DNA from 3 places in the Methylobacterium aquaticum genome. Region 3 is predicted to be linked to each of the others. Evidence: predicted binding sites of a transcription regulator. Region 3 holds the regulator's gene; each other region holds the start of a gene.
The links. The regulator PhoB, encoded in region 3, activates phosphate uptake and scavenging genes when phosphate is short. The targets are predictions, from matches to a motif close to TGTCATNNANCTGTCAT.
Positions count from the first base shown of each region.

Region 1: the regulator PhoB is predicted to act here: its motif matches at 1,793-1,809, upstream of F1D61_RS32030 (calcineurin-like phosphoesterase C-terminal domain-containing protein).
Region 2: the regulator PhoB is predicted to act here: its motif matches at 2,406-2,422, upstream of F1D61_RS24275 (inorganic phosphate transporter).

Region 1 covers NZ_CP043627.1:6,915,429-6,921,996, forward strand. Annotated here, with positions in the region: gene F1D61_RS32020 (DUF4153 domain-containing protein) at 1-412, opposite strand, end outside; gene F1D61_RS32025 (GNAT family N-acetyltransferase) at 676-1,662, shown strand; gene F1D61_RS32030 (calcineurin-like phosphoesterase C-terminal domain-containing protein) at 1,852-3,585, shown strand; gene F1D61_RS32035 (chemotaxis protein CheA) at 3,629-4,642, opposite strand; gene F1D61_RS32040 (SGNH/GDSL hydrolase family protein) at 4,840-5,562, shown strand; gene F1D61_RS32045 (PAS domain-containing sensor histidine kinase) at 5,948-6,568, shown strand, end outside.
Region 2 covers NZ_CP043627.1:5,319,875-5,326,442, forward strand. Annotated here, with positions in the region: gene F1D61_RS24270 (GntR family transcriptional regulator) at 1-573, shown strand, start outside; gene F1D61_RS24275 (inorganic phosphate transporter) at 702-2,348, opposite strand; gene F1D61_RS24280 (GcrA family cell cycle regulator) at 2,699-2,932, shown strand; gene F1D61_RS24285 (adenylate/guanylate cyclase domain-containing protein) at 2,988-4,301, opposite strand; gene F1D61_RS24290 (sensor histidine kinase) at 4,407-6,568, opposite strand, start outside.
Region 3 covers NZ_CP043627.1:1,514,637-1,521,204, reverse strand. Annotated here, with positions in the region: gene pstS (phosphate ABC transporter substrate-binding protein PstS) at 1-180, shown strand, start outside; gene pstC (phosphate ABC transporter permease subunit PstC) at 361-1,335, shown strand; gene pstA (phosphate ABC transporter permease PstA) at 1,361-2,254, shown strand; gene pstB (phosphate ABC transporter ATP-binding protein PstB) at 2,358-3,170, shown strand; gene phoU (phosphate signaling complex protein PhoU) at 3,252-3,971, shown strand; gene phoB (phosphate regulon transcriptional regulator PhoB) at 4,049-4,750, shown strand; gene F1D61_RS06675 (acyl-CoA synthetase) at 5,198-6,568, opposite strand, start outside.

The sequences.
Region 1 (6,568 bases), 1.6 Mb from region 3:
GCCGCGCCACGTCGGCCGGCTCGATGAGGTGATGGAGGATGTAGGCGATCGCGAAGGCGGTCGGGATCAGGAGCGGGCCGAGCGCGCCGTCGGACCCCGCGCCGGGCGATGGGCCCGCCCGCCACCGGTCGTAGGCGACGAGGAGGACCAGCAGGGTGCAGGCCACTCCCAGCCAGGCGAGCAGGGTGCCGGCGCGCAGGCGCCCGACGCCGAAGATCAGGATCATCGGCGCGATCAGCAGGAGCGGCAGCGCGTAGGCCATCACCGTCCGGTGCGGAGCGACGCCCCAGATCGCCTCGCCTTTCGCGAACAGGAACCAGAGGGCGAGCCCCTGGACGCCCCCGATGACGAGCCGGACGGCGCCGGCCCGCCGCCCCGCCGGCTGCGACCTGTCCAGAGTCTCGGCGCTCACATAACCCCTCCGGGTGGTGACCGGTGGCGAGAGCGTAGCGCGCCTCCGATCATGCCGCTAGGTCATCGGCGCCGAGGAATGGTGCCCGATCGTCCGCGACGTCCGGCCGGCCGGGCCCGCCTCGGCCAAGGCCTTGGTCCGCCTCGTCAACCATTGTCATATTCCCGTGCCGGGTTTCGTGGTGTGGTGTTGCTGCGCGGGACGGTCGCGGCGACCGCTCCCCGGGCGCCGGATCGGCCGGTGCCGCACGGGATGCCTCGACCATGGTTCCGTTCCTCACCCGCGGCCCGGCCGGCGACGGCCGCGACGTTCCGCCCGGCATCCCCCTCGCGCGCCTGCTCGGCCGTGCCGCCGAGGGCGGCATCCATCTCAAGGGGCTGGCCCAGCCCTCGCGGCTCTTCCCGCGGCTGAGGCATTTCGAGACGCCCGGCCTTGATCCGGTGCTCGGCCGCATCGGCTCGCTCGAGGTGCGCCTCGCGACGACGCCCAAGGAGGTCAAGCGGGCCCAGCGCCTGCGCTACCGCGTGTTCTACGAGGAGATGGCGGCAGTCCCGACCGGTCTGGCCATGCTCAAGCGCCGCGACGTCGACGAGTACGACGCGGTCTGCGACCACCTCCTGGTGATCGACCACGCCGCGCAGGAAGCAAAGCCCTTCCGCAAGCCCAAGCCCCGGGTCGTCGGCACCTACCGCCTCCTGCGCCAGGACCAGGCCGACCGGCATTTCGGCTTCTACACCGCCGGCGAATACGATCTCGGCCCGGTGCTGGAGGCCAATGCGGGCAAAAGGGTGCTGGAGCTCGGCCGCTCCTGCGTGCTCAAGCCCTACCGCACCAAGCGCACCGTCGAGCTTCTGTGGCACGGCATCTGGGCTTATGTGCTGCATCACCGCATCGACGCGATGCTGGGCTGCGCCAGCCTGGAGGGCACCGATCCCGATCGCCTGGCCCTGCCCCTGAGCTTCCTGCACCACTTCGCCCGCGCCCCCGAGGGCTGGCGCGCCCGCGCGCTGCCGGGCCGCCACGTCGCCATGGACCGCCTCAGCCGCGAGGCGATCGACCCGAAGGCCGCGCTCCAGGCCCTGCCGCCGCTGATCAAGGGCTATCTGCGGGTCGGCGCCACCTTCGGCGACGGCGCGGTGGTCGATCACCAGTTCGGCACGACCGACGTGTTCGTGGTGCTGCCCGTCGAGGCGATCGCCAAGCGCTATATCGGGCATTTCGGCGCGGAGGCGGGGCGGCACGCGGCGTGACGCCGCCTGATCGAGTGGTCCGGCCGCATCGATCCCCTCACCGTCGGACCGGGTTCCGCTGCGCGGCTCCTCGATGACGAGGAGGTCGCCCAAAGCGATCGACGGCCCGGTGCGGCCGGATCGGGCACCGCGTCACCGAACGGTCGCGAAGCCGTGGTTGCTTGCCCGCCCTTCCAAGGAAACGAGCCGATGACCGAGCGGACGACCCTGACGCGGCGCGAGACGGTTGCCGGGGCCGCGGCGCTCGCCCTCGCGCCCCTCGCGGCCCTCGCGGCGCGGGCGCAGACTGCTCCGCCCGGAGGGCAGGTCACCGGCCTCGTCTACGAGGATCGCGGGGCCAAGGGCCGGCGCGGGCAGGACGATCCGGGCCTGCCCGACGTGCTGGTCTCGAACGGCCGCGAGGTCGTCCGCACCGACGCGCAGGGGCGCTACACCCTGCCGGTCGGCGACGAGGCGGTGATCTTCGTCGTCAAGCCGACGGGGTTTTCCCTGCCGGCCGGGCCCGACGGGCTGCCGCATTTCTCCTACCTGCACCGGCCGGCCGGCACCCCGCCGGACCTCGCCCTGCGCTATCCCGGCATCGCGCCGACCGGACCACTGCCGTCATCCGTCGATTTCGGCCTGGTGCGCAGCCCGGAGAGCGGTGACTTCGACGTGGTGCTGTTCACCGACCCGCAGCCGGAGAGCCACGCCGAACTCACCTTCGTGCGCGACACCGCCATCGCCCGGGTGCTCGGCCTGCGGGGCGAGCCCAACAAGGTGGCCTTCGGGATGACTACCGGCGACGTGCTGTTCGACGACCTCTCGCTCTATCCGCGCCAGAACCGGCTCATCGCGCAGGTGGGCGTGCCGTGGTTCCATGTCGGCGGCAACCACGACCTCAACTTCGAGGCGCCGGACGCCCGCTATTCGCGCGAGACCTTCACCCGCACCTTCGGGGCGCCGTACTACGCGCTGGAACAGGGCGGCGTGCTGTTCCTGATGCTCGACAACGTCCATTATCTCGGGGCCGCCACGGCGACGACGGGACGGGGCGGGCGCTACGAGGGCCGGTTCGGCGAGCGCCAGCTCGCCTTCGTGGAGAATCTGCTGGCGCATATTCCGAAGGACCGCCTGGTGGTGGTGGCGATGCACATCCCGCTCGCCAGCGATCTCGGCCCCGACGATCCCGGCATTGGCACCGCCGACCGGGCGCAGCTGCTGCGGCTGCTCGCCGGGCGGCCGTCCTTCAGCGTCGCGGGCCACACCCACACCACCGAGCACCAATACCTCGGGCCCGACGGCCGGCCCGGCGCCCCGGGCGGGGACGCGCACCACCACCACGTCCTCACCGCGGTCTCTGGCTCGTGGTGGAGCGGCCCGCCGGACCGGCGCGGCATCGCCACCGCCGACAGCCGCGACGGCACGCCGCACGGCTTTCACGTGCTCGGCATCACGGGCGGGCGGCATTACACCACCCGCTACGTTCCGGCGAGCGACGATGCGGGCCGCCAGATGCGGATCGTGCTGGAGAGCCAGTTCCACGCCGACGACCTCGCCCGCCTGCCCGATACGCGGCTCTACGAATTGCTCGGCGCCACGATCCCGGCCGAGAGCGCCGGTTCGACGAACGTGGTGGTCAACCTGTTCGATGGCGGGCCGCGCAGCCGGGTGTCGTTCCGCGTCGGCGATCGTCCACCCGTCGCCATGACGCGGGTGCGCCGGCCGGACCCGTTCGTCGCCGCGCTCTACGCCCGCAACGCCGCGAGCAAGAAACCCTGGGTGAAGGCGGAGCCCTGCTCGCATCTCTGGGTCGCGCGGCTGCCGCGCGACCTCGCGGCCGGCACCCACCGCCTCACCGTCGAGGTGACCGACGAGTACGGCCGCCCGCACCGCGACGCGCTGGTGCTCGAAGTGCTGGGCGGGGCGGCGAGGGCGGGTTAGGGTAGTCTTCGACGACGCGGCAGTGACACGTTCCGACGCGCGGTCACAGCCGGCTCGGCAGCGAGATCACCGCGTCGACCGTCTCCCGGATGGCGCGGCCGGCCGGGGCGAGGTCGGGCATCGGCACGCCGAGGAAGCGGGTCGGCTCCTCCGCCGCGGGCGCCGCGGCGGGCTGGACGGCGGCGCTGCGCTGGTGCGTCTCGTTCTTCTCGCGCCGGGCGACCGGCTTCTCCGCGACCGGCTTCTCCGGCGGGCGCTTCTCGGCGACGGATTTTTCGGCCGCGTGCCTGACCGGTGCGGGCCTAACCTCGGCCTTCGCCTCCCGGGTCGGCGCGGGCCGCGGCGTAGCCTTCGGCTCGGTGGTCCTTTCGCGGGCCGGCGGCAGCGGCACGGGCCCTCGCGACGCCGCGACGGCGCGGGGCGCAGGGGCCTCGCGCGGCGTGACGGCCTCGCGGGGCGCGGCGACCGGGCGCGGCGTCTCCCGCGCCTTCGGGACGGCGGGAACGGGCTGGAACCCGGCGGCGGTGCCGGTCGCGGCCACGTCGGAGGCCGGCGACTCGGAATTCCGCACCGGATTGCCTTGGACGGGAGAGCCTTGAACCGGAGTGCCCTGCATCGAGAACCCCCGCGCCGGGGCGCCCTGCGTCAGCACGCCCGGCTTCGGATCGAGGAGGGCGGCAGGGGCGACCGGCGGCGCCAGGGGCGGGACCGCCTCGGACGTCGCGGCGGCTTGCAGGACCGGGCCGGGGTTCCCCGGCGCCTGGGGCAGCGGCACCTGACGCACCGGCGTGGCGCGCAGGGCCGGGACCCCGTCCTTGATCTCCGGCATCTCGGCGACGCGGCCGAAATGCACCTGCGGCGGGCGCGGCCGCAGCATGTCGCTGATCGTCGGATAGGCCGCCGCGGCGAGCCCGGCAAAGCCGCCGGCACCGACCAGCCCCAAGGCCGCCAGCATCGCCGGGCGGCCGAGGCGCGCGGGGAGGTACGCACGGAGACCCTCGCGCGGGTCCCCGCGCGGCCGGCGCACCTCGGACGGATCGATCTCCACTGGCATCATGGTGCGGGCTCTCCGACTTACCTGCCCTCAACCATGATCAGAACCGCCGAATCAGGCGTGAAGATGTCGGGGGAAAACCGGCGACCTGTGGATAACTCGGGCTTGTCACCCTCGGGATCGGCGGCGCCGACAATTGACTCGCGGCGGGCCGCGGAGCTTCTACAGTCCAGGGGCGTCGGGACCGGACGCGAGGTTGCGTGCAGACGAGAACGACAATCGAACTGGGCCTGGCCGCGGCCCTCCTTGCGGCCGGGCTCGCGGCCTTCCTGGCGATCCGGCACAAGCCGGGAGGCGGGCAGGGCGTGGCGGCCTTCCGCGAGGCCCGCGCCTTCGCGGTCTCCGGCGAACTCAAGCAGGTCGACGGTCCCTACGGCCTCCTGATCGGCGATTCGCAGATGGAGCGGCTCCATCTGCCGGCCCTGTGCGGTCATCCGGCGATCAACGCCGCCATCGCGGGAACGCGGATCTCCGGCCTGCGCGCGGTGGCGGGCTGGCTCGACCTGCCGCGGCCACCGGAGGAGATCGTGGTGACCATCGGCACCAACGACCTCACCCGGCGCCAGCGCTCCGGCGATCCCGATGCGGCCACGGCGCAGTTCCGGGCGGAGGCCCGCGCCCTGTTCGCCGAGCTGGTGCCCCGGGCCCGGCGCGTCGTCGTCACCGCGGTGCCGCCCTTCGATGCCGGCCGGCCCGGCGTGGCGAAGTTCTACGACGTCGAGGCCGCGCCGGCCTATTCGGCGATCCTGTCGGAGGAATGCGCCCGGGCCGGCTGCCGCTTCGTCGATGCCTATGCGGATCTGCGCGACCCGGCCGCCTCGAGCCGCTCGCCCGACGGGGTCCATCTCGGCCTCGACCCTGCGACGCGGGACCGCATCGCCGCCCGCATCGAGGCGGCGGCCTGTCCGGAGCGCCCGCGCTGACCGGGTGCATCGGGAGACCGGTCGACCGACGATTGTACGATTTACTTGATCTAAAGGTGCTCTTCCCCGCGGGGGTACTACCTGGGACTGTGGATCCCCGCCTCCGCTCGCGGCGCCACCCTATTCGATTTCCGGCGAGGCTAAGTGCCGGGATGATTTCCATGACGCCCTGACAGATCATGATCCGATGGCGATTTTGCCCGGGAAAGCTTTCGAAGTGGGCGCCCGGCTCTTGGACAAAACGCGTCCTTAGGTTAGCAGAGGCAGGACTCGGGGTTTTACCCGATTCGGCTGGGTACGGGTGGTCGGGGCGCGACGGGGGTCGCGCCGGTCGGCCTCGCGGATGCCGGCCACCTCATGCTCGGCGCGATCGCCAGGAGAGCTGATGACGGCGCGGACCGCGCATCCGATCGCGGGCATCCCGGTGGACAGACCGGACGATGCCCTCGGCCGTGCGCTGCCGGAGAGCGAGCCGGGGATGAGCGGGCTGCCGTCGCGCCTGATCCTCGATGCGTTGCCGCAGAAAATCTGGATGCTCGACCGCGACGGGGTGGTCCGCTTCGCCAACCGGGCCGCGCGGGAGATCGGTACCAGCCTCGGCGAGCCCGACGCCTGGGACAGCGTGATCCACCCGAAGGACCGCACCCGGGCGGCGGCGGCGCGCAGCTCCGCGATCCGGTCGGGCCAGCCCTACGACCTGACGATCCGCCTGCGCGACACCAGCGGGCGCTGGCACTGGCACCAGACCGACGTGGTGCCGATCCGCGAGGGCGCAAGCATCACCGGCTGGATGATGACAGCCGCCGACGTCGACGACGTCGTGGCCGACAACCAGGCGCTCGAGGCCACCACCAACCTGCTGCTCCTGACCCACAAGGCCGCCGGCGTCGGCCTGTGGGACTGGAACATGCGCACCGGCGCGCTCTCGCTCTCGGCGGAGGGCGCGCGCCTGCACGGCCTCTCGGCCCAGGCCTGCATCATCACCTCCTCGGCCTGGACCGGCCTC
Region 2 (6,568 bases), 3.2 Mb from region 3:
CTGCGCCAGGACGCCCTGGCGGAGGAATTCGGCATCAGCCGGATCCCGATCCGCGAGGCGCTGCTGCAACTGGAAGCCGGCGGCCTCGTCAAGATCGTGCCGCATCGCGGCGCGGTGGTCTCGGGGCTCTCGGTCGAGGAGATCGAGGACATCTTCCAGCTTCGCGTCTCCCTCGAGCCGCAATTGCTGATCCTCTCGGCCCGTCACCTGACGCCGGAGGATTTCTCGGAGTTGCGTGCCTTGCGCGACGAGTACAGCGCGGCGCTTGCCGCCGGCCAGGTCGAGCATTGGGGCGAGCTGAACCGGCGCTTCCATCTCGGCCTCCTGCGCCATGCCGGCCGGCCGCGCTCGCTCTCGATCGTCGCCGGCCTGCTCCAGGATTGCGACCGCCCGACCCGCCTGCAGCTCTCCGTCACCGGCGACGTCGCCCGCGCCGACATGGAGCACACCACCATCCTCGACCTGTGCGAGGCGGGGGAGATCGTGGCGGCGGGGAACCTGCTGCGGATCCATGTCGAGCATGCGGGCCGCTCGCTGGTGGAGATCTATCGGAAGTCGGCCGTGGCGGTTTGAGCGACCGTTCGAGTCTGTTCGAACTGATCTCTACAGATCTCGAACCCTCCGCGTCATTCCGGGCTCCGCTACGCGGCCCCGGAATGACGCGGAGAGCGTCAATAACGGTGAGTCAAACAGGCAGGCCCTCAGAACACCTGCCGCAAACCCCAGTACAACCCGCCCGCCAGGGTGATCGCCGCCGGCAGGGTCAGGATCCAGGCGAGCGCCAGGTTGCGCACCGTCGCCATCTGGAGGCCGGTGCCGTTGGCCCACATCGTGCCGGCGACGCCGCTCGACAGGATGTGGGTGGTCGAGACCGGCAGGCCGTACGCCTCGGCGAGCCCGATCGTGCCGGCGGCGACCGCCTCGGCCGAGGCGCCTTGCGCGTAGGTTAGGTGCTGCTTGCCGATGCGCTCGCCGACCGTGACGACGATCCGCTTCCAGCCCACCATCGTCCCGAGGCCGAGCGCCAGGGCGACCACGACCTTGACCCAGGTCGGGATGAAGCGCGTCCCGTCGTCGAGGGTGTGGCGGTAGGCCGAGAGCGTCGCCTTCTCGGCGTCACCGAAGGGCGAGTGCTCGCCGGTGAGGAGCCGCACCGCGTCGCTCGCGAGATACATGTCGGCGCGCAGGTTCGGCGTCGCCTCCGCCGGCACGTGCCGGATCGCGCCGTAGTTCTTGACCTGCGCGGCGATGTCGTCCGCGAGGCCGGCGAGCGCCGCGACGCTGTCCGGCGCCGCGAGCGCCTTGGCGGGGGCGTCCGCCTTCAGGGCCTCGCCGACCGCGGCCCGGGCTCGCGCCGCGTCCGGGATCGGGGTCCCGCCGGCGTGGTCGCGAAACACCCGGCTGGCGCCCTCCGAGCCCTGCACGAAGGCGGGCGTGCTCGATTCCGGCATGGTGCGGTTGAGCGCATAGGCCGTGGGGGCGGCGCCGATCAGGATCAGCATGATCAGCCCCATGCCTTTCTGGCCGTCATTGCCGCCATGCGCGAAGGACACGCCGGTGCAGGTGAGGATCAGGAGGCCGCGGATCCACAGGGGCGGCGGCGCCTCGCCCTCCGGGGCCCGGTAGAGGTCGGGCCGGCGCACCAGGCGCTTGAGCACGAGGAGCAGCCCTGCGGCGCAGACGAAGCCGACGAGGGGGCTGAAGAGAAGCGATTCGAGCACGCTCGCCGCCTGGCCCCAGGCGACGCCGGAGGCGGCATGGTTCGGCGCCATCAGCTGGTTGGCGAGCCCGACGCCGATCACCGAGCCGATCAGCGCGTGCGAGGAGGAGTTCGGCAGGCCGAGCGCCCAGGTACCGAGATTCCACACGATCGCGGCGATCAGCAGCGCGAAGATCATCGCATAGCCGGCGCCCGAGCCGACCTGGAGGATCAGCTCGACCGGCAGCAGGGTCACGACGCTGTAGGCCACCGCTCCCGTCGAGGCCATGACGCCGAGGAAGTTGAAGGCGCCCGACCAGATCACCGCGACGAGCGGCGGCATCGAATGGGTGTAGATCACCGTCGCCACCGCGTTGGCGGTGTCGTGGAACCCGTTCACGAACTCGAAGGCCAGCGCGATCAGGAGCGCGAGGCCGAGGAACGCGAAGGCCCCGACGGCGAGCGGCGGCTGACCGGCCCGCTGCATGTCGGCGAGAAGGTTGTAGCCGCCATAGGCGAGGCCCGCCGCCAGGACGGCCAGGAAGGCGATCGTCGCCGCCGGATGGACGCGGTGATCGAACCGGCGGCCGGGCCGGGCGTGACCATGCGCCGCGCCGGCGCGGTCGGGGGCGAGGGCGGCGTCGGACATGGGGGACCTGTGCGAGGATTCTCGGCAGCGGCGATCCGCCAAGGATAGGGCGCCCGGATGGCAAGTCGATGACGCCGCAGGGCCGGCCGGGAGCCCCCCGGGAGCCGTCAAAGAGCCGCCGGCGACACGCTCCGGCTGTCGAAAACCATGCGTAAATGCTTAGGGGGCTTGCGTTCTGCGAGACGCAACCCCAAATTCGTATGAACGCCGCTTCCCCTGCGACGCGTGTGAGCGGGTCGTCGGAGACGCGGACCTCATGGGTGGAGAATCCGGTGACGGATCTGCCCGCAACGAACCGGCCCGGTGCCCTTCTGGTCGAGGGTGACGGAAGGCCAGCGAGTCAGTACCCGATGAACCAGCTCGTGCGCATGTCGCATATCGTGACCGCAGACGCCGTCGAGGAGCCCTCTCCGAGCCTCCGGGTTCCGTTCGCCCAATCGGGCGCCTTCGTGTGCAAGTTCATCATCGGCGAACCGAACGACCGTGCGGTCTGTTGCGGTGCGCCGGTGCAGGACGGCAAGAGCTGGTGCGCCTTCCACCGCCGGATCGTCTTCGAGCCGACCCGGCCGGGGCGGCTGCGATAGCAGAGGCCGGCCGGGACCGCTACCCCGTCCCGCGCCCTTTTTCCCCTCATCGTGCTCAGGCCGCCCGGCCGTAGATCGGGAAGGCCTCCTGCCGGCCGCGCAGGGGCTGGCGGCTGACCTCGCGCCATCCCGCGCCGGAGGCCCGCGCCGCATCGAGCGCGGCCTGCGAGACCAGGGTGGTTGTCCCGAAGGTCTTGGTCGCCTGTTCGAGCCGGGCCGCGACGTTGACCGCGTCGCCGAGGACGGTGAATTCCAGCCGGTCGTCGTCGCCGACCACGCCGACGAACACCTCGCCGCAATGCACCCCGATGCCGATCCGCACCGGGGTTTCGCCCGATTCGGCGTTCCACGCGGCCACCCCGTCCTCCAGCCGCTCCGCGAAGGACAGCGCCTGCGCGGCGGCCTCCGCATCCGCCTCGGGCACGCCGAACACCACGAGCGCGCCGTCGCCCATGAACTTGTCGATCACGCCCCCGGTCTCCCGGGCGGCCTGGGCGACGCAGCGGCGGAACCCCGTGACCAGGATCGCCACCGTCTCGGGGTCGGCCCGCTCGGCGATGGTGGTGGAGCCGCGCATGTCCACGAAGGCGATGGCCGCGTGGCGCCGCTCGCCGAGCCGCAGGCCGCCGCCCTGCTCCATGCTGCCGCCGCGCTCCAGGAGCGGCGCCAGCTCGGCCGGCAGGAAGCGCGACAGGGCCGCCCGCCGCCCCGCCTCGCGCAGGGCCAGCACCGCGAGCAACGCCATGATGCCGACCGACACGACGCTGCCGATCCCCACCATCGCCTCGATCCCGTGGGCGTGCCGCTGGTAGCCCAGCAGCAGCTCGTCCTCCTGGGCCCGCATCCCCTCGATGATCCGGCGGATGTCGTCCATCTCGGCCTTGCCCTCGCCGGCCCGCACCAGGGCCAGCGCCCCGTCGCGGTCGCCGTCGCGGTCGAGGGCGAGCGTGCGGTCGAGCTCGGCGAACTTGCGGGCGATGGCGGGGCGCAACGCGTCGAGGCGGGCGGCCTGGCTCGGGGAGCCGCGCAGCTCGGCATCGAGCACCGGCAGCTCCGCGGCGATCCGGGTCTGCCCGGCGGTGTAGGGCACCAGGAACGAGGGATCGCCGGTCAGCAGGTAGCCGCGCTGCCCGGTCTCGCTGTCGAGGAGGTCGGCCAGCACCTGCATCAGGGTCCGGTCGACCGACAGGGTGTGGGTGATGCGGTGCTGGACGGTGCTCTGCCAGGCCAGCAGCAATCCGTTGGCGGCGCCCACCAACAGCAGCAGGGCGGCGCCCGCGGTGGTCAGCCCGGCCCGGCTGCGCACGGGGCCGAGCCGGGCGCGGAGCGGCCGGCGGGGTGCGGGAACGGGCGTCGGGGCTGAGGTCATCGGTCGGTCCGGCGCCGGGCGCGGGACGGGCCCTCGGCTTTCCCCAGGGATATGGGAGACTTGTCGCCGGCGGCCATCGACCGGGCGGCCTACTTCCGGCTCCGGCTACGATTGCCCCGCCGCCCGGCGCCGGGCCGGCGCGGTGTCCTCCCGCGAGTCCGGCCGCGCCGCGCCGGGTTCGCCCAACGGCGCCACGATGGTGCAGACCACGCCCTCGCGCGGGAAGCACAGGCTCACGCTGCCGTCGAGCTCGCGGGCGAGGCTGCGCTCGATCAGGCGCGAGCCGAAGCCGGTGCGGGTCGGGGGGACGACAGGCGGCCCGCCGCGTTCCTGCCAGCGCAAGGTCAGCCGCCCCTCCGCGACGCTCCACGACAGGGCGACCTGGCCCGCCGGCACCGACAGGGCGCCGTACTTGACCGCGTTGGTGGCGAGCTCGTGCAGCGCCATGGCGATCGACAGGGCGGTGCGGGGCGGCAGGCGCAGGCCGGGGCCGCCGACCACGAAGCGCCCGCCCGGCCCGTCGAGGGGGGCGAGCGCGTCCTTGACCACCTCGGCCAGCTCCGCCCCCTCCCAGCTCTCGCGGGTGAGCACGTCGTGGACGCGGGCGAGCGCGATCAGCCGCGCCTCGAAGGCCGTCTTGGCGCTCGCGCCCACCGGCCCGTCGAGGCCGCGCAGGCTCTGCATCGCGATCGACTGCACCGTGGCGAGCGTGTTCTTCACCCGGTGGTTCAGCTCGTGGACCAGGAGGCGCAGGTGCTCCTCGGCCCGCTTGCGCTCGGTCACCTCCTGGTGGATGCCGATCACCCGGCGCGCCCGCCCGCCGGCATCGCGCTGCACGATCGCCTGGGCGCTGACCCAGCGCAGCTGGGATTCGTCCGGCCGGATCCGGAACTCGGTGCGGTACTCGGCTTCCCCGGCCAGCAGGGCATCGAGCGCCGCCTCGATCCGGGCCCGGTCCTCCGGATGAACGGTGCGTGTCCAGGCCTCGTGCGAGAGCGGGGCCGCCCCGAACATCTCGGACGAGCGGGCCGAGAGGCGGTGCTGCCCGGAGGCGAGATCGATCTCCCAGGTGCCGAGCCGGCCGGCGGCGAGCGCCAGCCGCAGGCGCTCCTCGCCCTCGCGGAGCGCCGTCTCCGCGTCCTTGGCCTCGGTGATGTCGACGTTGCAGCCGGTATAGCCGAGGAAGCGGCCGTGATCGTCGAGGCGGGCGACCCCCTCGCACAGGATCCAGCGCGTCGCCCCGTGCCGGTCGATCACCCGCATCGCGTGGCGGAAAGGCCTGCGTGCCGAAAAGGCGTCCTCGAACGCCGCCGCGAAGCCGGGCAGGTCGTCCGGGTGGACGACCTCGCGCCAGCGCCCCCCGGCCAGCGTCTCGGTCGAGCGGCCGAACAGGTAATCGTAATGGAGGTTGGCGAACACGATCTCGCCGGCCTCGTCGGTCATCCAGATCAGGGCCGGGGCGGAATCGGCCATGTGGCGGAAGCGCGCCTCGCTCTCGCGCAGGGCGGCGAGGCTGCGGCTCTGCTGCTCGAGCGCCTGGTCGCGCTCGGCGATGCGCCGGCGCAGGCTCTGCGAGGCGTCGGCCAGGACGTCGGCGAGCTGGCGGATCTCGCGGATCGGCGTCGAGACCCGGGGCACCGGCTGGCCGACGGCGAGCGCGCCGCCGGCCTGGGCGAGGTGGCGCAACGGCTCGGCGACCCGCGCCCACAGCTTCACCGCCAGGATCGACGACACCGCCAGCGCCAGGAGCCCGAACCCGCCGAAGGCCAGGATCCAGTGATGCAACGGCGCCTCGACCTGCTGCCTGGGGATGCTGGCGCCGACGGTCCAGCCCGAGGCGGTCGCGGTGGTCTCGACGTAGAGGACCGGCCGCTTGCGGCGGTCGGTCCCCTCCCAGATGCCGGCGGCGCCGGTCGGGGAGCCGCGCAAGGACGCCTGCATCGGCTGGCCGGCGAGGGTGGCATGGTCCTCCGAGCGGGCGAGCAGCAGGCCCCGGCGGTCGATGATCGCGGTGGTCCAGCCCGGCGCGAGGTCCTGGACCAGGATCTGGTGCAGCCGCGCCACCGGCACCGTGAGGCTGAGCACGTAGGCCGGCACGCCCGCGACCATCACCGGCACCGCCACGTCGTAGGTCGGCGCCCGGCCGGGCGCCCCGGCCCGGACGTCGCCGATCACGGGCTTTCGCGTCGCCAGGGCGGCGGCATCCTCGGGATGCGGGTCCTGCGGCAGCGGCGCGCCGTGGGGCAGGGCGGTGTTGACGAGCTGGG
Region 3 (6,568 bases):
AACCCGGCCGACGCGGCCCGCACCGCCGAGGTGCTGAAGTTCTTCCGCTGGGCCTACAAGAGCGGCGGCCAGATGGCGACCGCCCTCGACTACGTGCCGCTGCCCGCCAAGGTCGTCACCCAGGTCGAGGACGAGTGGAAGACGATCACCAAGGACGGCAAGCCCGTCCTGAGCAACTGATCGCCTGAACCCGAGGAGGGCGGGGTGGTCCCGTCCTCCTCGCCTCCGCCGGTCCGCCTGCGGGCCTGCGCGGCGCTTGAGGAAAGCCGAGATCCCGCCGCCCGAGGGCCGCAGGATCGCGTCCGACTCGCCTCGATCCGCCGAGCGCGCTAGAGGCCGCTCACTCCAAGGGAAACCCGGATGGTCGCGTTGTCTGAGAACGTTGCAATGGCGGCAAGGCCCCCAGTCGCCCGCCGCGCCCCGAGCCCCGTGGGCGACCGCATCTTCCGCAGCGCCGCCTTCGTCTCGGCGCTGCTGGTCCTGGCGGTGCTCGCCGGCATCCTCGGCTCGATCGCCTACGGCGCCGGGCCGGCCTTCCAGGAATTCGGCTTCGGCTTCCTGACCTCGAGCGCCTGGAACGTCGGGCGCGAGCAGTACGGTGCGCTGGTCGCCGTCATCGGGACCCTGGTCTCGGCCCTTCTCGCCCTCCTCATCGGCGTGCCGATCTCGCTCGGCATCGCGATCTACCTGACGCAGCTCTGCCCCGGCTGGGCCCGCCGCCCGGTCTCGATGACGATCGAGCTGCTCGCCGCCGTGCCGAGCATCATCTACGGCATGTGGGGCCTGTTCGTGTTCGCGCCGCTCTTCGCGCGCTTCGTGCAGATCCCGGTCTCGAACGTGGTCGAGGGCATGCCGATCGTCGGCACCCTGTTCTACGCCCAGGTGCCGTCCGGCGTCGGCGTGCTCACCGCCGGCATCATCCTGGCGATCATGATCGTGCCCTTTGTCGCCTCGATCACCCGCGACATGCTCGACCAGATCCCGACCGTGCTGCGCGAGAGCGCCTACGGCATCGGCTGCACCACCTGGGAGGTCGTGCGCCACGTGCTGATCCCGCAGGCCTCGGTCTCGATCATCGGCGCGATCATGCTGGGCCTGGGCCGGGCGCTCGGCGAGACGATGGCGGTCACCTTCGTGATCGGCAACGCCAACCGCCTGTCGGCCTCGATCTTCGATCCGGGCTCGACCATCGCCTCGCGCATCGCCAACGAGTTCAACGAGGCCGACGGCCTGCAGCTCAGCTCGCTGATGGCGCTCGGCTGCATCCTGTTCGTCGTCACCTTCATCGTGCTCATCATCGCCCGGCTGCTGGTGCGCCGCGCGAAGGTGGCCTGACCCCGTACCCGCAGGACGCTCCCCGATGAACGCCTCTCCCGCCGCGGTGCCGGCCCCGACCGCCCCGCAATGGGGCCGGGTCCGCGCCGGCCGCCGCTCCGCCGACAAGCTCCTGATCGTCGCCTGCACCGCGGCGACGGCGCTCGGCGCGATCGTGCTCGGCTCGATCCTCCTGATGCTCATCATCCAGGGCGTGCAGGGCTTCTCGCCGGCCCTGTTCACCCAGGTCACCCCCGGCCCCGGCTCCGCGGGCGGCGGCATCGCCAACGCGATCCTCGGCAGCCTAGTGATGACGGCGCTGGGCATCGTCGTGGCGACCCCCATCGGCGTGCTCGCCGGCACCTACCTCGCCGAGTACGGCCGCGGCTCGCCGCTCGCCAACCTGATCCGCTTCCTCAACGACATCCTGCTCTCGGCGCCCTCGATCCTGATCGGCCTGTTCGTCTACACCCTGATGGTGCGGCCGATGGGCGGCTATTCGGGCTGGGCCGGCGGCGTGGCGCTCGCCATCATCGCCACCCCGGTGATCGTGCGCACCACCGAGGACATGCTGCGGCTGGTGCCCGGCACCCTGCGCGAGGCCGGCGCGGCACTCGGCGCGCCGCTCTCCATCGTGATCCGCTCCGTCACCTGGCGGGCGGCGCAATCGGGCATCGTCACCGGCGTGCTGCTGGCGCTCGCCCGCATCGCCGGCGAGACCGCGCCGCTGCTCTTCACCGCGCTCAACAACAATTCCTGGTTCAGCCCCAACCTGATGGGCGGCGTCGCGAACCTGCCGGTGATGATCTACCAGTTCGCCCTGTCTCCTTACGAGAACTGGCGCCAGCTGGCCTGGGCCGGCGCGCTCCTCATCACCGTCACCATCCTGGGCCTGTCGATCGTGGCCCGCCTCGTCCTGAGCGGCCCGAAGGGGCGCTGACCCGGACGTCGGCAGCACCCGATCGCTCCGCGACCGGGTGCTGCTCCCCACATCTGATTGTGACGTATTTTCTTCGAAAATACTCCTGCCCGGAGATACACCGATGAGCGCCACCGCCACCGCCGCGCCGGTCGTGGGCCAGAGCCAGGCCGACGAATCCGCCGCGATCCGCCTCGCCGTGAAGGACCTGAACTTCTACTACGGCGACTTCCGCGGCCTGAAGAACATCAACCTCAACTTCCTCGATCGCCAGGTCACGGCGCTGATCGGGCCGTCGGGCTGCGGCAAGTCGACGTTGCTGCGCACCTTCAACCGGATCTACAGCCTGTACCCGGAGCAGCGCGCGGAAGGCGAGATCCTGCTCGACGGCCGCAACATCCTCGACCCGTCGATCGACCTCAACGAGCTGCGCGCCCGGGTCGGCATGGTGTTCCAGAAGCCGACCCCGTTCCCGATGTCGATCTACGACAACATCGCGTTCGGCATCCGGCTCTACGAGCGCCTCGGCAAGGCCGATCTCGACATCCGCGTCGAGGAGGCCCTGCGCCGGGCCGCCCTGTGGGACGAGGTGAAGGACAAGCTCAAGCAGTCCGGCATGGGCCTGTCGGGCGGCCAGCAGCAGCGCCTGTGCATCGCCCGCACGGTGGCGCAGCGCCCGGAGGTGATCCTGTTCGACGAGCCGACCTCGGCCCTCGACCCGATCTCGACCGGCCGCATCGAGGAACTGATCGAGCAGCTGCGCTCCGAGTTCACCATCGCCATCGTCACCCACAACATGCAGCAGGCGGCGCGCATCTCGCAGTTCACCGCCTTCATGTATCTCGGCGAGCTGGTCGAGTTCGGGCCAACCAACCGGCTGTTCATGAACCCGTCGAAGCGCCAGACCCAGGACTACATCACCGGCCGGTTCGGCTGAGGTCCAAAGTCGTCATTGCGTCGGTCCGGCTGCCGGACCGGCGCACGTCGTAGGCCCCACCTCTTCCGCGGGGAGTCTCCCATGTCGAGCCACATCGTCACCTCCTACGATCAGGAGCTGCAGAACCTGCGGCGCAGCATCGCCGAGATGGGCGGCATCGCCGAGAAGATGGTGGCCGATTCCGGCCAGGCGCTCCTGCGCCGCGATTCCGCCCTCGCCCAGGCGGTGATCGCCACCGACCAGCGCCTCGACGGGCTGCAGCGCGAGATCGAGGAGAAGGCCATCCTCCTCATCGCCCGCCGCCAGCCGATGGCGATCGACCTGCGCGAGACGATCTCGGCGATCCGCGTCTCCGGCGACCTCGAGCGCATCGGCGATCTGGCCAAGAACGTCGCCAAGCGCGTCGTCGCCATCGCCGACCAGGTCCAGCTCCAGAAGATCGTCGTCGGCGTGGAGCACATGAACGAGCTGGTCCAGGGCCAGCTCAAGGACGTGCTCGACGCCTACGCCACCCAGGACACCGTCGCGGCCCTCGACGTCTGGGCCCGGGACGGCGGCATCGACGCGCTCTACACCTCGCTGTTCCGCGAGCTCCTGACCTACATGATGGAGGATCCGCGCAACATCACGTTCTGCACGCATCTCCTGTTCTGCGCCAAGAACGTCGAGCGCATCGGCGACCACACCACCAACATCGCCGAGACCATCCACTACCTCGCCACCGGCGAAACCCTGTCGACCGAGCGTCCGAAGAACGACCATTCGAGCTTCGCCACCCTCGACACCCCGCCCGCGGCCTGAGGATCGACGCCCGTCCGGGCCCTCAAGGCCCGGCGGGCGCCTTCGGCCCCGCCTGAAGTGCCCCCCGAAGTGCCCCGATGAGTACCCGCATCCTGATCGTCGAGGACGAGGAGGCCCTCACCCTCCTCCTGCGCTACAACCTCGAGGCCGAGGGCTTCGAGGTCGACGCCGTCGCCCGGGGCGACGAGGCGGATATCCGCCTGCGCGAGCAGATCCCCGACCTCGTCATCCTGGACTGGATGATGCCGGGCCTGTCCGGCATCGAATTGTGCCGGCGCATCCGCGCCCGCCGCGAGACCGAGCGGCTGCCGGTCATCATGCTGACGGCGCGGGGCGAGGAGGGCGACAGGGTGCGGGGGCTCGCCACCGGCGCCGACGACTACATCGTCAAGCCGTTCTCGGTGCCGGAACTGCTGGCCCGGGTGCGGGCGCTGCTGCGGCGGGCCAAGCCCGCCCACGTCGCCGACCTGCTCGTCGCCGGCGACATCGAGCTCGACCGGGTCAGCCACCGCGTCCGCCGCGACGGCCGCGAGCTGCATCTCGGCCCGACCGAGTTCAAGCTGCTCGAATTCCTGATGCAGAGCCCCGGCCGGGTCTTCTCCCGCGAGCAGCTGCTCGACGGCGTCTGGGGCCACGACGTCTACATCGACGAGCGCACCGTCGACGTGCATATCGGCCGCCTGCGCAAGGCGATCAACCGCGGCCGCGACAGCGACCCGATCCGCACCGTGCGGGGTTCCGGATATTCGTTCGACGAGATGTTCGCGCTGGAGCCGTGACGGGCCTTCAGGTGACTGACTGGTCTCCACGGATTTCAAACCCTCCGCGTCATTCCGGGGCCGCGATAGCGGAGCCCGGAATCCAGAACCGCGGATGGTTCAGAGCCTGTTTGATTGACTCAAGCATTTACTCCCACACACAACCTCATCCTGAGGTGTCAGTCGATTGAAATCGACTGACCTCGAAGGAGGGCTCCAGGGATCGCGAGGACATCTGGAGCCCTCCTTCGAGGCTCCTTTCAGTCGCACCTCAGGATGAGGTCGCGAGAGGGATGGAAAAGGTCGTTACAGCCGAATTTCGCAAGTCAAACAGGCTCTCAGACAATGGCGGGTCGCGTTCCGCCTTATCCTTCACCATCCGAGTTTCTGGATTACGGGCTCCGCTGTCGCGGCCCCGGAATGACCCTGTGGGTTTGAGGCCTGCGGAAAAGCCAACCGATCAAGCGCTCACAACGCCTTCGCCATCTCCCGCAGGACGAATTTCTGCACCTTGCCGGTGGAGGTCTTCGGCAGTTCGGTGAAGACCACGTGCCTGGGCACCTTGAAGCCGGCGAGCGACTGGCGGCACCAGCCGATCAGCTCCTCGGCCGAGACCATCTCGGAACCCTTCAATTCGACGAAGGCGCACGGCGTCTCGCCCCATTTCTCGTCGGGCTTGGCGACCACGGCGGCGGCGGCCACCGCCGGGTGCTTGAACAGGGCCTCCTCGACCTCGATCGACGAGATGTTCTCGCCCCCTGAGATGATGATGTCCTTCGAGCGATCCTTGAGCTGGATGTAGCCGTCCGGGTGCTTCACCCCGAGATCGCCCGAATGGAACCAGCCGCCCTTGAACGCGGCCTCGGTGGCCGCCGGGTTCTTGAGGTAGCCGCGCATCACCACGTTGCCGCGGAACATCACCTCGCCGAGCGTCTCGCCGTCGGCGGGCACCGGCTGCATCGTCTCCGGATCGAGCACGTCGAGGGCCTCGAGCGGCGGGTAGCGTACGCCCTGGCGCGCCTTGCGCGCGGCCTGCTCGTCCTTGCCCAGGGCGTTCCAGTCGGCATGCCACTCGTTCACCACCGCCGGGCCGTAGGTCTCGGTCAGCCCGTAGACGTGGGTCACGTCGAACCCCGCCTCCGCCATGCCGGCGAGCACCGCTTCCGGCGGCGGCGCCGCCGCGGTGAGGAACGAGACGCGGTTGGGCAAGTCCCGCCGCTCGGCCTCCGGGGCGTTGATCAGGAGCGACATCACGATCGGCGCGCCGCACAGATGCGTCACGCCGTGATCCGCGATGGCGTCGTACATCGCTTTCGCCCGCACCTGGCGCAGGCAGACATGGGTGCCGGCCACCACCGACAGGGTCCAGGGGAAGCACCAGCCGTTGCAGTGGAACATCGGCAGGGTCCACAGATAGACCGGGTGCCGGCCGAGATGGCCCGCCACCACGTTGCCGACGGCGAGCAGCGAGGCGCCGCGATGGTGGTAGACCACGCCCTTCGGGTCGCCGGTGGTGCCCGACGTGTAGTTGAGGGTGATCGCGTCCCACTCGTCGCCCGGCATCGCCCAGGCATGAGCGGGGTCGCCTTCGCCGAGAAGATCCTCGTACTCGATCGCGCCGAGGCGTTCGCCCGGGCCGTCGTATTCCGGGTCGTCGTAGTCGATCACCAGGGGCTTGACCCCGGCCTGCGCCAGCGCCGGGCCCATGATGCGGGCGAATTCCCGGTCGGTGATCACCACCTTGGCCTCGCCGTGGTCGAGGCAGAAGGCGATGATCGCGGCATCCAGCCGGGTGTTGAGGGTGTTGAGCACCGCGCCGGCCATCGGCACCCCGTAATG